DNA from 3 places in the Peribacillus sp. NPDC096448 genome. Region 3 is predicted to be linked to each of the others. Evidence: riboswitches for the same ligand, from Rfam matches in the RefSeq annotation. Region 3 holds a riboswitch; each other region holds the start of a gene.
What was found. Region 3 has a riboswitch for glycine ahead of gcvT (glycine cleavage system aminomethyltransferase GcvT). Riboswitches for the same ligand answer to the same signal wherever they lie in the genome.
Positions count from the first base shown of each region.

Region 1: it holds a riboswitch for glycine, as region 3 does, so the genes downstream of both, glyA (serine hydroxymethyltransferase) here and gcvT (glycine cleavage system aminomethyltransferase GcvT) in region 3, are expected to answer to the same signal.
Region 2: it holds a riboswitch for glycine, as region 3 does, so the genes downstream of both, ACIQ0C_RS10695 (amino acid permease) here and gcvT (glycine cleavage system aminomethyltransferase GcvT) in region 3, are expected to answer to the same signal.

Region 1 covers NZ_JBIWEU010000014.1:68,207-70,481, forward strand. Annotated here, with positions in the region: gene glyA (serine hydroxymethyltransferase) at 1-1,176, opposite strand, end outside; glycine riboswitch at 1,263-1,383, opposite strand; glycine riboswitch at 1,386-1,491, opposite strand; gene ACIQ0C_RS21350 (hypothetical protein) at 1,755-1,958, opposite strand.
Region 2 covers NZ_JBIWEU010000005.1:93,012-95,286, reverse strand. Annotated here, with positions in the region: gene ACIQ0C_RS10695 (amino acid permease) at 1-926, opposite strand, end outside; glycine riboswitch at 1,133-1,211, opposite strand; gene ACIQ0C_RS10690 (amino acid permease) at 1,715-2,275, shown strand, end outside.
Region 3 covers NZ_JBIWEU010000001.1:438,449-440,723, reverse strand. Annotated here, with positions in the region: gene gcvPA (aminomethyl-transferring glycine dehydrogenase subunit GcvPA) at 1-330, opposite strand, end outside; gene gcvT (glycine cleavage system aminomethyltransferase GcvT) at 348-1,454, opposite strand; glycine riboswitch at 1,593-1,676, opposite strand; glycine riboswitch at 1,680-1,767, opposite strand; gene ACIQ0C_RS02200 (DEAD/DEAH box helicase) at 2,143-2,275, shown strand, end outside.

The DNA of each region.
Region 1 (2,275 bases), on a different contig from region 3:
AACAGCTGTATCTCCATTGCTCTTTAAAACAGCCGCAATCACTTCTCCGATTTTAACCATTTCTTCCTGCTTCATACCACGTGTCGTTAAAGCCGCTGTTCCCATTCGAATGCCACTTGTGACAAATGGGCTTTCAGTATCATAGGGAATCGTGTTTTTGTTAACTGTTATTCCCGCCTCTTCTAGTAATCGTTCTGCTTCTTTTCCGGTTAAATTCCATTGGCGAACGTCTAAAAGGACGATATGGTTGTCCGTTCCACCTGAAACAAGAATTGCGCCTGCTTTCTTTAATGTTTCGCCAAGTGTTGCTGCGTTTTCAATGATTTGTTTGGCATAGATCTTAAAGCTGGGTTGCAATGCTTCTTTAAAGGAAACCGCCTTTGCCGCAATAATGTGCATGAGTGGCCCTCCTTGAATCCCTGGGAATATAGCTTTATTTATTTTCTTTATCATGTCTTCATCATTTGTTAAAATGATGCCGCCACGTGGACCGCGTAAAGTTTTGTGCGTTGTGCTTGTCACCACATCCGCATATGGGATGGGCGATGGATGAAAACCTGCTGCCACGAGCCCTGCAATATGAGCCATATCCACCATCAGTTTTGCTCCAACTTGATCGGCGATTTCTTTAAAACGTGCAAAATCAATTGTTCTTGGGAAAGCACTTGTCCCCGCAATAATCAATTTTGGTTTTTCTTTTTTCGCGATTGCTTCAAGATCATCATAGTCTATCAAGTGAGTATCTTCTCTCACCCCATAAGACACAATATCAAACCATTTCCCCGAGATGCTGACGGGACTACCATGAGTTAAGTGTCCTCCATGCGAAAGGTTCATCCCCATCACTTTATCGCCCGGCTGAAGCAGCGCATAAAAAACAGCTAGATTTGCTTGTGCACCTGAGTGTGGTTGTACATTTGCATACTTAGCACCAAACAGCTTGGTTAGGCGTTCAATCGCTGTTTGTTCCACCACATCTACATATTCACAGCCTCCATAGTAACGCTTCCCCGGATATCCTTCTGCATACTTATTAGTGAGGACAGACCCCATAGCTTCCATCACTTCTTTACTTACGAAGTTTTCTGATGCGATTAATTCTAACGTATTATGTTGTCTTTCCCTTTCATTCTCCATGGCATTATAAATCTCTGAATCATAGTTTTGTAGACTCATATTCAAATATCCTCCTCGATTTTCTTCCAAGCTCCCTTTCCTCACAAAAAAGGACAGAGGAAAGGCAGGATAAATATCCCACCTTTCCTCTGTCCTTTTTACCTGAGAGATTACCTTCGGTATGAAACATATTACAAAACAATCTGTCTTGTATATTCTTTCATCAAAAGGATTCCCCTTTGGTGGCTTTTCAGCTCTCTCCAGAGGTGCGTCCAATTGTAGTCTTTTTACCTGAGAGTTTCTATCCCAAGGTTTTTTTGGGAATTGCTCCTTCGGTGCCGAATCGATTTCTTCGGTCTCTCCCACAATTATCATCCGCTTATATAAATTTCCATTATAATTGCATGTTAACGGGTTTAAATGAAAATTTCAATAATTATCTGAAAAAACTTTATTTTCAGAAATTTAAATATGGACGGTATAGATCTTTCTGACAGTTCATAAAATAAGAAGTTATTCGTTATGCAATATCAAAATTGTTAACTGCTTTTCTGAATCCCAACAAGTTTCTGTATCTAGGAACCGCTCCACTTTTGAACGGTTGCTAAGAAAAGCGAAAGATGGAAAGGACATCATGTCTAAATTTTTAACACAATGGATGTTTGGAAAAAGAAAAAATTAAGGTAGTGCGAGATTTGCGAGAATCCTTGAAGCAATAAAGATTGCTTAGCAACTTCCTCTTTGTCCCAACCACTTGATATATTAGCTATAACGATAATTGCTAGAACCCATACCCACCACTTCTTTGGCTTCTTTAGATTGATTTTCTTTTCCATACTCATTTTGAATTCTTCTCCTTTACCTTACAGTTTTACTATCTACGACTATGTCACCACCTCCACTTCCCTGTATTAATAGTAAGGTAATTATTTTCCATCTCCTTGATTTAAATGCCTTTTTTTCAATACCCTGTTTAAATCTTGATTTTAAATAGGGAGGGTATGAATCAGCACCGGACAGGGAATGGGATTTTCCATTCCCTGTCCGACAGAGATAAGTAATCGTTTGGGTAGGTAAAGTAAAACCCCATCTTTTATTTGTTTAATATGACTCTCAGTTCACCAATTTAAGTATTCATGCAATGGACTATAAGTCTACT
Region 2 (2,275 bases), on a different contig from region 3:
GTATAGAGTATTCGGCTTGTTGAAAATAAACCGCTGTTGCATGCAGAAGCAGCGGATGTCAAAACGACGAAGTTGATGATCCCTGCAGCGACGGGAATGCCAATTAACGCAAAGACCTCTACAAATGGACTGCTCGTGGCATTCAATTGTGTCCATGGGTTGACGCAGAGAATGACGAATATGGCACCAACATAGAAAAGTAAAATCCGGACAGGGATTTTATTGATGGCAGATGGAATGTTCTTTCTCGGGTTCGCCGTTTCTGCTGCAGAAACCCCGACCAATTCGACACCGACAAATGAGAAGACGACCAACTGTAAAGATAGTAGGAATCCGGAAATGCCATTGGGGAACATGCCACCATGATTCCATAGGTTCGTTAGGGAAACCGTTCCGGTATTGGTATTGAAGCCGATGATCAAAAGAAAGATTCCTACGATGATCAAGGCGATGATCGTGATTACTTTAATGATGGCAAACCAGAATTCCAATTCGCCAAATATCTTAACGGTCAATAGGTTCAATCCTAACAGAATGACCAGGCATATTAGAGCCGGAATCCATTGAGGGACATCAAACCAATATTGTATATAGACACCGACAGCTATGATATCGGCCATTGCGGTCATGATCCAACAGAACCAATATGTCCAACCTGTCACGAAGCCGGCCCATGGACCGACATATTCAGTTGCGAATTCAGTGAATGATACATACCCTGCATTGGATAAGAGCAATTCCCCCAGGGCCCTCATCACAAAAAACAAGGCAATCCCTATTATCAGATAAGAGAATAATATGGAAGGTCCCGCCAATTGTATAGCTTTTCCTGAACCTAAAAATAACCCGGTGCCAATGGTTCCTCCTATTGCAATCAGTTGTACATGTCGATTTTTTAAATCTCTTTTCAATTCTTGTTTAGCCAATTCGTACGCCCCCGTCTTTTATAGTCTTGGTAGTGAATGTTTTTACCTGCATGGTCTTGGAGAGAGGGACGTGATTATTTCGCCCAGCTGGCCTTTCCCATTGGTTTTAAAGTTGGTGTTTTTAGTCCAATCACAAAATGGACAATAAAAAAAGAGATTGGATAATACCAATCTCTTAAAGGGCTCAGAATAACAATTTTATCATTCGTTACTCTTCTGTCCTTTTGCCTGAGATTGTGAATCCTTCGGCGCTGTATCTTGTACAGTCTCTCCAGAAGCTGCTCCTGCTATAGTGTCATCCATAGCATTCATCGCTTGCTTGTATGCGGTTGTGAAGAAATGTCAGTCAGTGAAAATCTATCACTGCTGGAGCATTCATTATACTTATAAAATAATATTGGAATTCTATCATCTATTTTTCGGTAGGTCAACAAGTTTTTTTGAAGTGAAACTGGCCTTATCTGCAGTTTATAGTGGGTTGTATTTAACTTAAGGTTTAAGCAGAAGTGATCTTTTTGAACGATCACTATAATAAAATACTGAACATCATTTTTTTAAAATGATATTTTTAGACTGGGAAAATCGACAAGATATTATTGGTAACTGTTTATTTCAAAAATACAATTGTATTTTTACAGAATATTTACTATTATAAGATAAGAAAACGTAATTGAAGTGTTATGTAATATTGATTAGGATAAAGCATTTCTAACTGCAATAATTAATAGAGAGTCGTTCGTGGTAAGGATAGTAAAACATTACCGATATTGCATCTGGGGGAGTTAATCATGTCGAACAAGGAATTAAAGAGAGGGCTGGAATCACGACATATTCAAATGATAGCTTTGGGCGGAACCATCGGAGTCGGGTTATTCATGGGATCTGCGAGCACGATCAAATGGACCGGGCCCTCTGTAATGCTTGCTTATGCCATCGCAGGTATTTTTATATTTTTCATCATGCGTTCCATGGGTGAGATGTTATATTTAGAACCGACTACAGGTTCTTTTGCAACCTTTGCGAGCAGCTATATACATCCTTTGGCAGGTTATATGACTGCTTGGAGCAATTGGTTTCAATGGGTAATCGTCGGAATGTCCGAAATCATCGCGGTTGGGTTGTATATGCAATATTGGTTCCCGGAGTTACCTGCTTGGATACCAGGTGTGGTAGCCATGATCATCTTGGGGGCGGCCAACCTCATTTCCGTAAAATCATTCGGGGAATTTGAATTCTGGTTTGCGCTTATAAAAATCATAACGATTATATTGATGATCGTTGCCGGCCTGGGCCTTATCTTCTTTGGGATAGGCAATGGCGGGGATGCGATTGGATTATCGAATCTATGG
Region 3 (2,275 bases):
GCCCTGTGAAATTTCAGGCTGATAGGGTGTATAAGCCGTATAAAACTCAGAACGGGAAAGAACATGATCGACGATGACCGGAGCGTAATGGTCATAGACACCCGCACCAAGGAAGGAAGCATAGTTTTTAAGGTCAGCATTCTTGGCAGCAAGCCTTGATAATTCTTTCATTAACGCAGGTTCAGATTTAGCAGGCTTGATATCGTATTCTCCTTGAAAACGAACGCTTTCAGGGATATCATTGAAAAGTTCTTCCGCAGTGGATACCCCTATCGCTTCCAGCATTTCTTGTTTATCTTGCTCTGTCATGGGTAAATAACGATGTTTCATCTAATGACCATTCCCCTCTATTTACGTGGTTTTTTATAAAAAGGTGTTTGTATTATAACGGCTTTCAAACGTTTGGAACGGATTTCCACTTCGACTTCCGCATCCAGCACCGAAAATTCCTTATCGATAAGTACCAATCCAACGTTTTTCTTCAATGTTGGTGATTGGGTACCGGTCGTGACCTCGCCAATGACTTTATCACCGCTGTAGACCTTATACCCATGACGTGGAATGCCACGGTCAATCATTTCAATTCCCACAAGTTTGCGGGGAGCTCCTTTCTCCTTTTGCTCAGCAAGTACGGCTTTCCCGAAAAAATCAGCTTCCTTATCCACTTTTACTGCAAAACCAATCCCGGCTTCTATCGGGGTGATGTCCGCTGAAAGCTCCTGCCCATATAGCGGCAGTTTCGCTTCAAAACGCAGAGTATCACGAGCACCTAAACCTATCGGCTGAACCCCCTCTTCCTTTCCGGCATCCATAATCGCCTTCCAAAGGGCAGGGCCATTTTTACTGTCGCTATATATCTCAAAACCATCTTCACCAGTGTATCCAGTACGGGATACCAGCGTGGAGATACCGTTAATCATGACATTTTCCTTGAACTTGAAAAATCCAATTTCGCTTAAGTCAGTATTTCCCGATAGTTTTTGTAATATCTTCTCTGCAGCTGGTCCTTGAAGTGCCAGCTGTGTATAGTCACTCGATACATTCGTAATTTGGACATCTTCCGCTAAATTAGCTTGCAGCCAATTGAAATCTTTTTCTGTATTCGCCGCATTGACCACGAGCAGATAGTCGTCCTCAGCCCTTTTATACACGATTAGATCATCAACCGTGCCTCCGTTTTCATAACACATGGCGGTATATTGGGCACCGCCCAGTTGAAGCTTTGAGATATCATTGGTCAGCATCTTCTGTAAAAAGGAAAGGCTTCCAGGACCCTTAACATCGACTTCCCCCATATGGGAAACATCGAATAACCCCGCTTTTGTTCGTACGGCTTCATGTTCGTCCTTTATACCCGAAAATTGGACAGGAAGTTCCCAGCCGCCAAAATCAATCGTTTTACCTCCGTATTCACGATAAACCTCAAATAGTGGTGTTCTTTTTAAATTGGTCAAAAAATGACCCCCTTCAGATTTTTTTAATTTAATTGGCTTCATTATCAAAAGCTTCTAGTCATTACGCATCAGATATAACCTGATTCATGATGTAAAAAAAGCACAAAAAAGGACAGAGAAAGCCCGTTTGAGCTTTTTCTCTGTCCTGAAACCTGAAAGTTTACCTATGTAATAGGTTTTCCCCTTTGGTGGCCGTCCCAAAACGGGCGGCGCTCTCCAGAGTTGCGTCCAATAAGAGTTCTTTTGCCTGAGAGATTCACTGCTAAGTTTGCTCCTTCGGCGCTACATCCGTAGTCTCTCCCCTTATCTTCACCCGCATATAAATGGTCTACCAATGAAAGGAAGCGAATAAGCCCCAAGCATCAGTTAAACCTTTGAGCATAAATGGAATGCATTCTCTGCCAATTCTCCTAAAAATTCAGAAACCGTTTGCTGATCTCCTTCAGTAATCTTGGATAAATTAGGAGCCTATAGCCCATACTAAGAAAACGCGAACTGCACAATCAATGTACAAACATTCTTTATAGCGTTTGGAAATTGGAATTTTCTAAATATACTTATATCCTACCCTAAGAAACTTATCTCTGCAATATCTTTTGAAGAGAAATATTTTTCTTACTTCACATATGAAATGTTCGGGTTTTGACCTTATATTAAGGAAATTATGATTTAAGAGGGAGTTATTTCTATGAAAATCAATATATCCTTCAATTCTGAATGGAATGACGAGTTTCTGCAAAAGATGGAAAATGACGGTCCATGGGGAAATTGGGAGCTTTATAAGTTGGCGGTTCAAATGGAGGAAAATCTTATCATCCCTG